DNA from 3 places in the Mesorhizobium sp. BHscii genome. Region 1 is predicted to be linked to each of the others. Evidence: predicted binding sites of a transcription regulator. Region 1 holds the regulator's gene; each other region holds the start of a gene.
What was found. The regulator PhoB, encoded in region 1, activates phosphate uptake and scavenging genes when phosphate is short. The targets are predictions, from matches to a motif close to TGTCATNNANCTGTCAT.
Positions count from the first base shown of each region.

Region 1 (4,499 bases):
CCCGACGGCTTCCGATTCATGAGCGGCCGCGCCAAGGAGGAAGCGAAACAATGTCGGTTGGGATCCGCCATGACGATTTGCGCCGGCGCAACCGGGCGATGGTTATTTCGGCCGTTCGCCGCGCAGGCCAGCCGTCGCGGACCGAGATCGCCGCAACCACCGGCCTCAGCCATTCGACCATATCGGCGATCTCTTCCGACCTGATCCAGGAAGGCATCCTGGCCGAGAGCAAGGCGAGTGAGACCGTTTCGCTGAAACGTGGCAGGCCGCAGGTTGGCCTCAGCCTCAATCCGGAAGCCGCTGCGGTATTGGCCGTCGTATTGTCGCTGAATTTCCTGTCGGTCGCTGTCATCGACTATGCCGGACAAGTGGTCGCCGAGGAACAGCGCCGGCTGGACACGCTGACCATGTCGCGCGACGAGCTGATCGACGAATGTGTCGCCATCGTCCGGCGCCGGCTCGAAGACCCCGACCTCGAGGTCCAAAGCGTCGCCCGCATCGCGCTGGCGATCCAGGGTATTACCGATTCCCATGCGCGCGCCATGTTGTGGTCGCCGATCACGCCGCAGACGAACATCGCCTTCGCCGACATTCTGGAACGCGAGTTCGGCATCCCGGCCATCATGGAGAACGACTGCAACATGATGGCCGTGGCGCTGCGCTGGCGCGACCCGGATCGCTACCGCGACGATTTCATCGCCATCCTGCTCTCGCATGGCATCGGTATGGGGCTGGTGCTGAAGGGCGAACTGTTCACCGGCACCCATTCCTCAGGCGGCGAATTCGGCCACATGATTCATCGGCCGGGCGGCGCGCTTTGCCGCTGCGGGCGGCGCGGTTGCGTCGAGGCTTATGCCGGCAACTACGCTATCTGGCGCAACGCAAGGCGATTGAGCGAGAACGCCGAGCCGGTCGCCGATGTCAGCGACGCCGAGATGCGGGCACTGGCGGCCCGGGCGCGCGAGACGGACGGACCGGAGCGCGAAGCCTACCGCAAGGCCGGCGAGGCGCTCGGCTTCGGGCTCGGCAGCCTGTTCGCGCTGATCGATCCGGCGCCGGTCGCCATGGTCGGTGCCAGCGCTGCCGCCTTCGACCTGATCGAGCCGGCCCTGCGCGAGGCCATCGCCCAGACCGCCGGCGGCCAGCATTCAGGTTCGATTTCCTTCGACACCGAGCCGAACGAACTGCCGCTGATCCGAGAAGGCTGCGCCATGCGGGCGCTGAGCTTCATCGACCAGGAGATCTTCGCGCCGAGCATCCAGGCACGAGCCGGCTCGGTCGGAAAGAACGTGGCTTGAACTCGAAGGCAGGGCTCCCCGGCGACTTGGGGTGGTGTTGAGATTCAGGTCAGGCCGAGTCGAGAGTGGGTTCCGAGAACCGGAGCGGAGCGTACTTTTTGGTACGTGAGCACCGGAAGCGCAGGAAGCCGGCGTTCGCAGGCCGGCATCACCTGAATATCAGCACATCCCTAGTCTTCCCTGATCGCATAGCCCGCGCCGCGGATGGTGCGGATGACATCGGGCATGCGGCCGTTGTTGACTGCCTTGCGCAACCGGCCGACATGGACGTCCACCGTGCGCTCGTCGATGTAGATCGTCTCGCCCCAGACATTGTCGAGCAACTGGCTGCGCGAGAAGACCCGACCCGGGTGCCGCATCATGAATTCGAGCAGCCGGAATTCGGTCGGTCCGAGCCGGATCTCACTCTTCTTGCGATAGACCCTGTGCGATTCGCGATCGAGCATGATGTCGCCGACCTTCAGCACGCTGGACAGTACTTCCGGCTTGGCGCGGCGCAGCAGCGCCTTGACCCTGGCCATGAATTCCGGTGTCGAGAACGGCTTGACCAGATAGTCGTCGGCTCCGGTGGAAAGGCCGCGAACCCGGTCACTCTCCTCGCCGCGCGCGGTCAGCATGATGATCGGCAGCCGCTCGGTTTCGGGACGCACCCGAAGGCGCCGGCAAAGCTCGATGCCCGAAACCGCCGGCACCATCCAGTCGAGCACCAGAAGATCGGGCACATTTTCCTGCAGCCGGATTTCGGCCTCGTCGCCGCGCGTCACCACCTCGACCTGATAGCCTTCGGATTCCAGATTGTAGCGGAGGAGGACGCCCAGCGGCTCTTCATCCTCCACCACCATGATGCGCGGCGCGATCATCGGCCGGTCACTCCTGTCATGTCGCCGGCGCCGACATCGTCGTTTCGTCGAGCTTCGGGCGATCCGCCGGCAATTGCTGCCCGGTCACGACAAAGTAGGCGTTTTCGGCGATGTTGGTGACATGATCGCCGATGCGTTCGAGATTCTTGGCGCAAAACAGAAGATGCGTGCAGGCGGTGATGTTGCGCGGATCCTCCATCATGTAGGTCAGGAGTTCGCGGAAAACCGCCGTGTACTTCACGTCGATCTTCTGGTCGTCGGCGCGCAGCTCTTTCAACGCGCCGGCATTGCGCGACACATAGTGCTCGACCACCCCGCGGAGCTGCACAAGAACGAGATCCGCCATCGCGTCGATACCGTGCGACAGATTACGCGGCGTGGCGCTCTGCCCGACTGCGCTGACCCGCTTGGCTATGTTTTTGGCCAAATCGCCGATGCGCTCGAGATCGCCGGCCATGCGGATTGCGCCAACCACGGCGCGCAGATCTTGCGCCATCGGCTGCCGCTTGGCGATCAGCGTGATCGCGCTATCGTCGAGTTCGCGCTGCCGCGCATCCATGATGGCGTCGTCCGAGACGACACGCTGCGCCATCGCATTGTCTGACGCAAGCAACGCGCGGATCGAGGCTGCGACCATCGCGGCGGCGAGCTCGTCCATGTCGCGGATCAGCCTGTCGATGTGCTCCAGTTCCTCGTCGAAAGATGCGACGGTGTGTTCACCCATGATCCTGTCCTCGTGTTCGAAATTCGCCGCCGGACCGCTCAGCCGAACCGGCCGGTGATGTAGTCCTGGGTGCGCTTGTCGTCGGGATTGGTGAACATCTTGTCGGTTGCGCCCTCCTCGACCAGGTAGCCGAGATGGAACATCGCCGTGCGTTGCGACACGCGGGCTGCCTGCTGCATCGAGTGGGTGACGATGACGATCGTGTAGTTCTGGCGCAGTTCGTCGATCAGTTCCTCGACGCGGGCGGTGGCGATCGGATCCAGCGCCGAACAGGGCTCGTCCATCAGAATCACTTCCGGCGACACGGCGATGGCGCGCGCGATGCACAGGCGCTGCTGCTGTCCGCCGGAGAGACCGGTGCCCGCCTCGAGCAGGCGATCCTTGACCTCGTTGAACAGACCGGCTTTCTTCAGGCTCGATTCAACGATGCCGTCCAACTCGGACTTGCTCCTGGCCAGGCCGTGAATGCGCGGACCGTAGGCGACGTTTTCATAGATCGACTTCGGAAACGGGTTCGGCTTCTGGAATACCATGCCGACGCGAGCTCGCAGCTCGACGACATCGATTTTCGGGTCGTAAACATCCTCGCCGTCGAGCGTTATCTTGCCGCTCACCCGCGCGATATCGATCGTGTCGTTCATTCGGTTCAGGCAACGCAGGAAGGTCGACTTGCCACAGCCCGATGGGCCGATCAACGCCGTCACCTGGTTTTCGCGGACATCGAGGTCCACGTCGAACAGAGCTCGCTTCTCGCCGTAATGAACAGAGACCTTTTCGCCCTTCATCTTGATCGAAGGGGCATTGGTTCCGCTGCTCAGTTTCTGTTCGACGCCGGCTTCCGTCATGATGTTCATTTCCTCTACCCCTTACCAGCGCCGCTCGAAGCGCCTGCGCAGTATCACCGCAATGGCGTTCATGATGACCAAAAACACCAGCAAAATCAAAATCGCCGCCGAAGTCTTCTGCTGGAACCCGGCTTCCGGGAAATCCGCCCACATGAAAATCTGCACCGGCAGGATCGTCGCAGGATCGGTGAAGCCGCCGGGAATGTCGACGATGAAGGCGACCATGCCGATCATCAGCAACGGCGCGGTTTCGCCGAGCGCATGCGCCATTCCGAGGATGGTGCCGGTCATGATGCCCGGCATCGCCAGCGGCAGGACGTGATGGAATACGGTCTGGACCTTGGACGCTCCGATGCCAAGCGCTGCCTCGCGGATCGACGGCGGCACGGCGCGCAGCGAAGCGCGCGAGGCGATAATGATGATCGGCAGGGTCATCAGCGCCAGCACCATGCCGCCGACCACCGGGGCTGAGCGCGGCATGCCGAAGAAATTCAGGAATACGGCAAGTCCAAGCAGGCCGAAGACGATCGAAGGCACCGCCGCCAAATTGTTGATATTCACTTCGATCATCGTCGTCAGCCGGTTCTTGGGCGCAAATTCCTCAAGATAGATCGCCGCTGAAACGCCGATCGGGAAGGCGATGGCGAGGGTTACGATCATGGTCAGGAACGATCCGACGACTGCGCCCCAGACACCGGCCAATTCCGGCTCGCGGCTTGCCCCGGTGAAGAAGAAGATCGAGTTGAACCGGCTTTCGATCAGGCCGGCGCTC
Region 1 is NZ_JBSPKW010000006.1:93,124-97,622, forward strand. It holds gene ACWTU7_RS11325 (ROK family protein) at 51-1,298, shown strand; gene phoB (phosphate regulon transcriptional regulator PhoB) at 1,469-2,158, opposite strand; gene phoU (phosphate signaling complex protein PhoU) at 2,175-2,882, opposite strand; gene pstB (phosphate ABC transporter ATP-binding protein PstB) at 2,921-3,736, opposite strand; gene pstA (phosphate ABC transporter permease PstA) at 3,749-4,499, opposite strand, start outside.

Region 2 (4,499 bases), on a different contig from region 1:
GAGACCGCTGACGTCAGCCACCTCGACGCTGTCGCCCACTGCAATGGGTTCGTCGGCCTTCGCCCGCCAGCGCTCGCCCCGGGCAAGCACGTGGCCCTCGCTGCCCGCCCAATCGAGGACCTTGGCCGGCAGGCCTTGCATGGCCTGTGCGCCAACACGCGGAAGGTTCTTGCGGGCCGCCCACAGATAGCTGCCGGTCAACAGCGCCAGGCCGAGCGTCAGGACGGCGGCGGTGCCGATGACGGCCCACGACATCTCGAAGCCGGGCCCCTCGATCCTGAGCAGCATGGCGGAGCCCAGCAGAAACGCAGCCACGCCTCCCAGCCCAAGGACGACTGTGGGATTAAAGACCTCGACGACGAGGAAGATGATGCCAAGCAGCATCAAGGCAAGGCCGGTATAGCTGATCGGCAGGAGATTGAGCGCATAGAGCCCGAGCAGCAGGCAGATCGTGCCGACCACGCCGGGCGCAACCGCACCCGGGCTGGTGAACTCGAAGACGAGGCCATAAACGCCGATCAGCATCAGGATGACGGCGATGTTCGGATCGGTGATGACGGCGAGAAGCCGGATGAGCCAGCCAGGCTCCAGCGTTTCAACCGGCAGCCCTTTGGTCGCCAACACCTCTTTCCTGCCGGCGATCTCGACCGTCCGGCCGTCGGCCAGCTGAAGCAGTTCGGTCGTGTCGCGGGCGACGAAGTCGACGACACGTTCCTGCAGCGCCGCGCTGGCCGACAGGCTGGCCGCCTCGCGCACGGCCTTTTCACCCCAATCGGCATTGCGCCCGCGCAGTTCAGCCAGGCTGCGGATCAGGGCAACCGCGTCGTTCGTCGCCTTGGCGATCATCGCATCGCCCGACGGTGGGTTCTTCGGGTCCTTGCCGGCTTCCGGGCCATTGTTCCTGTCGTCGCCGCCGGGAAAGGATGGCAGCGGCCCGCCCATCTCGATCGGCGTTGCCGCGCCCAGATTGGTGCCGGGCGCCATCGCCGCCACATGGGTTGCGTAGAGGATGTAGGTTCCGGCGCTCGCCGCATGCCCGCCGGCGGGCGCGACATAGCCGATGACGGGAACCGGCGAGGCGAGGATGTCGGCGATGATCTCACGCATGCTGGTGACCAACCCGCCGGGCGTGTTCATCTGCAGGATGAAAACCTCGGCGTTCCGTTCTGCGGCCACCGCCAGCGCTTCCTCGAACTGCATGGCGCTCGCCGGACCGATGGCGCCGTCTATCTCGATGCGCAGCGCAGTCCTCTCTCGGCCGTTCGCCTCTCCGGTTGCGGAAGAGGAACAAACAGCCACAGCGGCTACAAAAGCCGCGGCAATCAGGGCTACACGCGCGAGTTTCACGCTCAAAGCTCCCTATCAGGGATATGGGCCCGATTTTGCCGAAATCCATGCTGCGGCGCGCGCAGCGGCGCAATGGCGATCCCCCTCCGCTGGGTGACGAGGCAATCACATATCGGCAAGTGCCCCCCACCCGGATTGCCAACCGAATTGCGAAGGGCAATTCGGGGCAATCCGACCCTCTCTCCGAGGGGAGAGGAGATTGGCAGCGCCGGTGCTGCCTCCTCTCCCCGGCGGGGAGAAGGTGGCCGGGAAGCGGCCGGATGAGGGGGACCCCCATATGCGGGGGAGATCGGCAGCTTCACCCTGTGCCTAACCCGTTGGCATGAAACGGGTGGTTTGCGTGCGCTGCTTCACCCATCTGATTGCAGAAGCCGATGAAGCCAGAGGAGGCAAAGCCATGACCATTCATTCGATAGGTTCGAAAGCAGCGGTCCGATCGGCGGAAGCGCGGGTCGCCGGATATGATTGGCAGGCACTGGCCGAGGAGATGAGCGGCTACGGCTGCGCCGTGATGGAAAAGCTGCTGACACCGCAGGAGTGCCGAGAGATCGCCGGGCTCTATCCCGACGAAAGCCATTTCCGCAGCCATGTCCACATGGCGCGGCACGGCTTCGGCAAGGGCGAGTACCGCTATTTCCGCTACCCCTTGCCCGAGCTGATCGGCGGCTTGCGCACCGCGCTCTATCCGCGCCTTGCAGCGGTCGCCAACGAGTGGAACGACCGCATGGGCATCGCCCAGCGCTACCCGGACGAACACGCCGCGTTCCTTAAGCAATGCCACGAGCAGGGCCAGACGCGGCCGACGCCGCTTCTGCTGCAATACGTTGCCGGCGACTTCAACTGCCTGCATCAGGATCTCTACGGCGATATTGCCTTCCCGCTGCAGGTGGCGATTCTGCTGTCCGAACCCGGCGAGGACTTCACCGGCGGCGAGTTCGTGCTGACCGAACAGCGCCCGCGCATGCAGAGCCGCGCCGAGGTGGTGCCGCTACGCCAGGGCGATGCCGTCGCCTTCGCGGTCCACAATCGTCCGGTCCAGGGCAGCAAAGGCAGCTACCGCGTCAATCTCAGGCACGGCGTCAGCCGGCTTCGCTCCGGCCTGCGCCACACCGTCGGCATTATCTTCCACGACGCGAAGTAAAGGTGTTGTAGACTTCCTTCTCCCTTCTCCCCTTGTGGGAGAAGGTGGATTGGCGCGCAGCGCCAAGACGGTTGAGGGGTGTTGGACGGAGCGCCGTCGTTGCCAAGCTGGAACACCCCTCATCCGTCGCCTTCGGCGACACCTTCTCCCACGAGGGGAGAAGGGTGAGCCGCGCGAGGCGCAACGTTGGGTTCCAGTCCATCGAACCCCCAATTCTTCATAGGAGTCCGAGCGACCGGCACGACAAGCGATCGCAGAAAATCCAAAATAAAAAAGTTTCACCCACAAAGATCTTTGTCATTCAATCGTTAACCAAGGTTCATACGATGAGCGATGTTGTTTCTCGGCCGGCGTTCGCTCGCCGGGCGGATGACTGTTGATGTCTGCCAAGACTGAAAAGTAGCTATTCGTTTGCGCAGTATAGTCGGGGGTCGCCATGATGTTTGCAGCAAGCTTTGCGTTACTACGGCGCAAATGGGCGAAAATAACGGGATCAAGTGGCGCCATCACGCTCGCTGTTGCCTTGATGATCGGGGCCGCTGCACAGGCCGAGCCTATTCGCGGCGCCGGATCGACACTGGCTGCCCCGATCATCGGCAAATGGGCAACGGCCTACGAGAACGCCCGCGCGGATGGCGGCGACTATATCTCGCCCGACTGGAAGGTTGACTATGAAATCGTCGGCTCGCTCGCCGGCATCCTGCGTCTCGATCAGCCGGACATGGACTTTGCCGCGACGGATGCGCCGATCAACGCCGCCGAACTCAAGAAGGCCGGCCGCCAGCAGTTTCCGATCGTGATGGGCGCCATCGCCGTCGTCGTCAATCTCGACGGCATCGGCCCGGGAAGCCTTCGCCTGACGGGGCCGCTTCTGGCCGACATCTATCTGGGCAAGATCCAGTCATGGTCCGATCCCGCTATCAAGGCGGTGAATCCGGGTCTGGCGCTGCCCGATCTCAGGATCAGCGTCCTTCACCGCAAGGATGGCTCCGGCTCGACCTTTGTCTTCACGGAGTATCTGTCGGCGGTCAGCGACGAGTGGAAGACCAAATACGGCGCCAATACGCTGATCTCGTGGCCGCTCGGCGCCGATGCCGAAGGCGCACAGGACCTCATTCGAGCCGTGCATGACACGAAAGGCGCGATCGCCTATGCCGAATCCGGCCAGGCCCAGCGCGCAAGCCTTTCCTACGCGCTGATCGAGAACAAATCCGGCAAGTTCGTCAAGCCGGAGCCGGCGGGCGTGCAGGCTGCCGCGACATCCATCGACTGGGCGCAAACGACCGATTTCTTCGCTTCGCTGACCGATCGAGACGGCGACGCCGCCTATCCGATCAGCACCGCGGTGTTCGCGATCGTTCAGGTCTCGGGCCGTTCGGAACATCACTATCGCCGCGTGCACGACCTTTTCCGGCTCGCCTTCGCACAAGGTGCGGGCGATGCAGCAGGGCTCGGCTATGTGCCTCTGCCGAAGACGCTCGTCGACCAGATCGAACAGTACTGGGCAAGGCAGGAGCCCGTCGGAAACTGAGCGACAGAGCCAGGCTGCCTCGCGCAGCACCTGAACTGAACGTCATATCGCGCCGTGGAAACGGCTTGTTGGGGACTGCGTGACATGGACATCGATATTTTCAAGGACATCCTCGTGCCGGTGATCGGCGGGTTGGGCATCTTCATGCTCGGCCTCGATTTCATGGCAAACGGCATTCAGGCGCTTTCGGTCAATCGGATGCGCGCCTTTCTCGCCAAAGCCGCCGGAACGCCGATCAAGGGCGTGCTGGCAGGAACGCTGATCACCGGCGTCATCCAGTCGTCGACCGCGATGAGCGTCATGGTCGTCGGCCTGGTCAATGCCGGCGTCATCGCCTTGAGACCGGCGATCAGCGTGATCATGGGCGCCAATATCGGCACCACGCTCGGCAACGGGCTCATCGCCCTGCCGCTCGGTCCGCTCGGATTGATCCTGGCCGGCGTGTTCTCGCTGGTCTATTGCTTCTCCAAAAGCGAAAAG
Region 2 is NZ_JBSPKW010000013.1:180,669-185,167, reverse strand. It holds gene ACWTU7_RS19380 (NfeD family protein) at 1-1,347, opposite strand, end outside; gene ACWTU7_RS19375 (2OG-Fe(II) oxygenase) at 1,745-2,488, shown strand; gene pstS (phosphate ABC transporter substrate-binding protein PstS) at 2,925-4,019, shown strand; gene ACWTU7_RS19365 (Na/Pi cotransporter family protein) at 4,104-4,499, shown strand, end outside.
Region 2: pstS (phosphate ABC transporter substrate-binding protein PstS) is a predicted target of PhoB. The motif match lies at 2,784-2,800, and genes of this name have one in related genera.

Region 3 (4,499 bases), on a different contig from region 1:
CAAATTCTATCAGATGCTCGGCGGCGGACTGAAGGACGCCGGCTGGATGCGCGAGAACCTTTCGCAGAACCGGCTGGCCATCCTGCCGAACCGCACCCATTACGACGTGTTCTTCGCGCCGGAACTGACAGCAGTCACGCTGCCCTTCCTCAATGGCGAGACCAAGGTCAAGACCTGGGACGAGGTCATCAGCGAGGCGGAATAACCACCTGACAACGGCCTGTCCGGCCCATCTCCCGCGAGATGGCTGGGACAGGCTTATCCCTCTGAAGCCGGCGATAAGCATTGGCAATCCCGGCACACGTCCTCGGGGCCAATGGCATCTCCCGCATCACAGCCATAGATGGCCGTATCAAGGCTTTTCAATTGACGCTGCTGTGCCGGTAGCTACCTTGCCGACAATCTTCAGAAAGAGGGCGCAGGTAATGGCGAAATATCAGGGTGGCTGCCTGTGCGGCGCGGTGCGTTACCGCACCGATGCCACGCCGATCAACGAGCGGGTCTGCCATTGCCGGCTCTGCCAGAAGGCGCTGGGCGCGGCCTTCAACGCACGCGTGCTGTTCCGCATCGACGACGTGACCATCGACGGGCCGGTGGCGACGGTGAATTCCTCGCCCGATCTCAAGCGCGGCTTCTGCCCGGGCTGCGGCACGACGATGTTTTCCCGGCGCGACTCCGCCGGCATCATCGGCGTGACCTCAGGCTCGCTCGACGCCCCTTCGGTATTCAAGCCGCAGATGCATATGTGGACCGCCTCGAAGCAGCCCTGGGTGCAGCTTGACGACGGCCTGCCGCAATATGAAGGCGCGCCACCCCCGAACTGAAGCACAGGCGAACTGAGCGCAAAGCGTGCCCAATTTTTTCATCCGGGACACGAGATAGCCGGCAAAGCGTCATTGGCGAGCCATCATTGCCGCCTATCTATTACGTGCGGGTCGGCAGTCGAGGAGGCGACGGATGAAAGACAGAATCAATACCCTGGATGAGCTTTTGAGCGATCCGATGGTCAAGCTCGTGATGGAGCGTGACCGCGTACAGCCGGCCGAGCTTCGCTCGCTGCTTGAAGAAAAGGTTCGCCGGGATGATGCACCGGTCGTCAACGATCGCCCCGTCACCGACCGCTTCATACCGCCCGCTCACATGGTAGCCGAGAGCTGCCACAAGTTATGGCTGTGCGGCTAGGCAGCGGGCCTGCAGGCGTCGGCGATCCTTCGCGCTGTCTCCGTCCTGCCGGCGTTTCCAAGCTCTCACCGCTACGGTGATAAAGTGGGCGCCATGTATTCTGTTTGCCCAGCTCTCGTCCTAACAATTTGATTCAAACTTTGTTGGCAATTTCTCGTTAGTAATCTGGATCGGTTGTCCGGCGGCGTTGTCTTGCCCTCGGTCTGTTGTGTTCTGCGTACAGGTCCAGATGCGGTTATCAGGCGTCGTCATCTTCTCGATCGCGTCACTTTGCCTTGCCGGCTGCACATCCACGTCCGGCGTCGACGCGCTGCAAGTCCCGTCCAGCGAGACGACCAGCTCCGTTGTGCGGCCGCCCGCGCCGGTGGCGTCGGTCGGTGCGGCCGATGCCGCACCCGACTTTGCGCAGGAAGAGGCGACGGAGCAGACTGTGGCGATGGCCACTCCAGGCCCTGCCGACAGCATCGAACCACCCGTCGAGCCGATTGCCCTGGTTGCGCCGAAGCGGCTGGCACGGGCAGCATCGATCCTCGCCGAGCCGGTCCAGCGCTACCGTTTTCGTGACGCCAAGCCGATCAATTTCGGCAAGGCCTCGCCCAGACACCTCGCCGTTCACGGCGTCGACGTTTCACGCTGGCAGGGCAACGTGAACTGGGCAAAGCTGCGCGCGCAGGGCGCGAACTTCGCCTACATCAAGGCGACCGATGGCGGCGATCATCTTGATCCGATGTTCATGAAGAACTGGCGCAACGCCGACGCCGCCGGCCTCAAGCGCGGCGCCTACCATTTCTTCTACTGGTGCCGTACGGCAGGCGAGCAGGCCGACTGGTTCATCCGCAACGTGCCGAGGGTCGAGGGCGCCTTGCCGCCGGTGATCGATGTCGAGTGGAACGGCGAATCCAGCTGCAAGCGGCGGCCGTCGCGGCAAAAGGTGCTGGAGAAGATGCAGGTGTTCATGGACAAGCTCGAGCGCCACTACGGCCAGCGGCCCATCATCTACACCGCGCCCGATTTCTACCGCGACAATCTCAGAGGCGCTTTCCCCGACTATCCGTTCTGGCTGCGCGCGGTGGCACAGCACCCGTCAAAGGTCTATCCCGGCCGCAAATGGGTGTTCTGGCAGTATTCCGGCTCCGGCCTGTCGCACGGCGTGAGAGGCCGCATCGACCTCAACGTCTTCCACGGCGACGAGAGAGCCTGGCGGAACTGGGTTGGTGGGCGGCAGATGGTGGCCGAGGCGGAGTAGGGGTTCCTTCTTGCTGCTCGCGCCTGCGGGGTGCTGATCGCGGCCGCAGAAAGCCGCTGTCTCAGAACTGTCATGGATCCGTCATCGCTTTGAAATGTCGTTCCCCCAAAGCAGGTGGCTTCCATTCGAACAGGAGACGCCACCGTGCCCCGCCATTCCGCGCTTTTCGTCCTGACGGCAGCGCTTGCTGCCTCCGTTTCGCTGCCGGCCCATGCCGACATGATGTTCAACCGGGTCGCGAGCTTCGCCGTCGCCGGAAACCTCCCGGCGGACGTCGAGCAGACCACGCCGACTTCGTCCGAGATCATCACGGCGACCGAAGACGGCATGACGCTGGTCTATTCCGACAGCCCGCTCGGCGCCGTCGGCTTCATCGACATCACCGACCCCAAGGCGCCCAAGGCCGGCGGCATCGTCAAGATCGAGGGCGAGCCGACGTCGGTCGTGGTCATTAGCGGCAAGGTGCTGGCCGGCGTCAACACGTCGAAGAGCAAAGCCAAGCCTTCGGGCAACCTCACCGTCATCGACCTTGCCTCCAAGGCGATCGAAGGCACCTGCGACCTCGGCGGCCAGCCGGACTCGCTGGCGTTCAGCAAGGACGGCAAGTTCCTGGCCATCGCCATCGAGAACGAGCGCGACGAGGAGCTGAACGACGGAGAAATTCCGCAGATGCCGGCGGGCGACCTCAAGATTTTCACGATGACCGAAGGCCAGCCTGATTGCGCGACGATGAAGAGCGTGAACCTGGCGGGCATTGCCGAGGTTGCGGCGGAAGATCCGGAGCCGGAATTCGTCGCCTTCAACGAGGCCGGCGAAATAGCGGTCACGCTGCAGGAAAACAACCACGTCGCCATCATCAACGCCGAAACCGGCGCGATCGTCACGCACTTCTCGGCAGGCTCCGTCACGCTGGACAAGATCGACACCAAGAAGAACGGCGCCTTTTCATTCGACGGCAAAATCGAAAACGTCGCACGCGAACCCGACGCCGTGAAATGGCTCGACAATGATCGTCTCGTCGTCGCCAACGAAGGCGACTACAAAGGCGGCTCGCGCGGCTTCACGATCTTCAGCAAGAAGGGCGAGGTTCTCTACGAATCCGGCCCGTCCTTCGAGTACGAGGTCGCCAATGCCGGCCATTATCCCGACGACCGCGACAAGAAGGGCGTGGAGCCGGAAGGTCTCGATACCGGCGCCTTCGGCGAAGACAGACTGATTTTCGTCGCTTCGGAGCGTGGCTCCGTTTTCGGCGTCTACAAGGACACGGGTGCGGAGCCTCAGTTTGTCCAGATCCTGCCGTCCGGCATCGGTCCGGAAGGCCTGGTCGCGATCCCGTCGCGCAATCTCCTGGTCACCGCCAACGAGGCCGACCTGTTCGAGGACGGGCTCGCCCGCTCGCACGTGATGATCTACGAGCGCTCCGAGGGTCCCGCCACTTACCCGATGATCACGGCAAAGCTCACGTCAGACGGCACGCCGCTCGGCTGGGGTGCGCTTTCGGCGCTCGCGGCCGGCGACACTGCCGGCAAGCTCTTCGCGGCCTCGGACTCGTTCTACGCCAACGCGCCCTCGATCTTCGAGATCGATGCCACGCAGACGCCAGCGCTGATCACCGGCAAGACCATTGTCACGCGTGGCGGCCATCCTGCACAGAAGCTCGACATCGAAGGCATCGTCGCCGATGGTGAAGGCGGCTTCTGGCTGGCCAATGAAGGCGATCCGGCAAAGCTCGTCCCGCACGCCATCCTACACGTCAACGACAAGGGCGAGATCAAGCAGGAAATCGGCTTCCCGATGGAATTGCTCGCCCATCAGACCCGCTTCGGCCTCGAAGGCATCACCACCATCGGCGAGGGCGACGACCTGACGCTGGTGATGGCGGTGCAGCGCGAATGGGCCGACGATCCGAAGGGCCAGGTCAAGCTTCTGGCCTACAAGCCGAAGGCCAAGGAATGGTCGGCGGTGCGCTATCCGCTCGAAGCGACCGACGCTGGCTGGATGGGCCTGTCGGAGATCACCGCGCATGACGGCAAGCTCTACATCCTCGAACGCGACAACCAGATCGGCGACC
Region 3 is NZ_JBSPKW010000003.1:343,997-348,495, forward strand. It holds gene ACWTU7_RS06880 (alpha/beta fold hydrolase) at 1-205, shown strand, start outside; gene ACWTU7_RS06885 (GFA family protein) at 426-824, shown strand; gene ACWTU7_RS06890 (hypothetical protein) at 958-1,182, shown strand; gene ACWTU7_RS06895 (glycoside hydrolase family 25 protein) at 1,412-2,428, shown strand; gene ACWTU7_RS06900 (esterase-like activity of phytase family protein) at 2,573-4,499, shown strand, end outside.
Region 3: ACWTU7_RS06900 (esterase-like activity of phytase family protein) is a predicted target of PhoB. The motif match lies at 2,497-2,513, and genes of this name have one in related genera.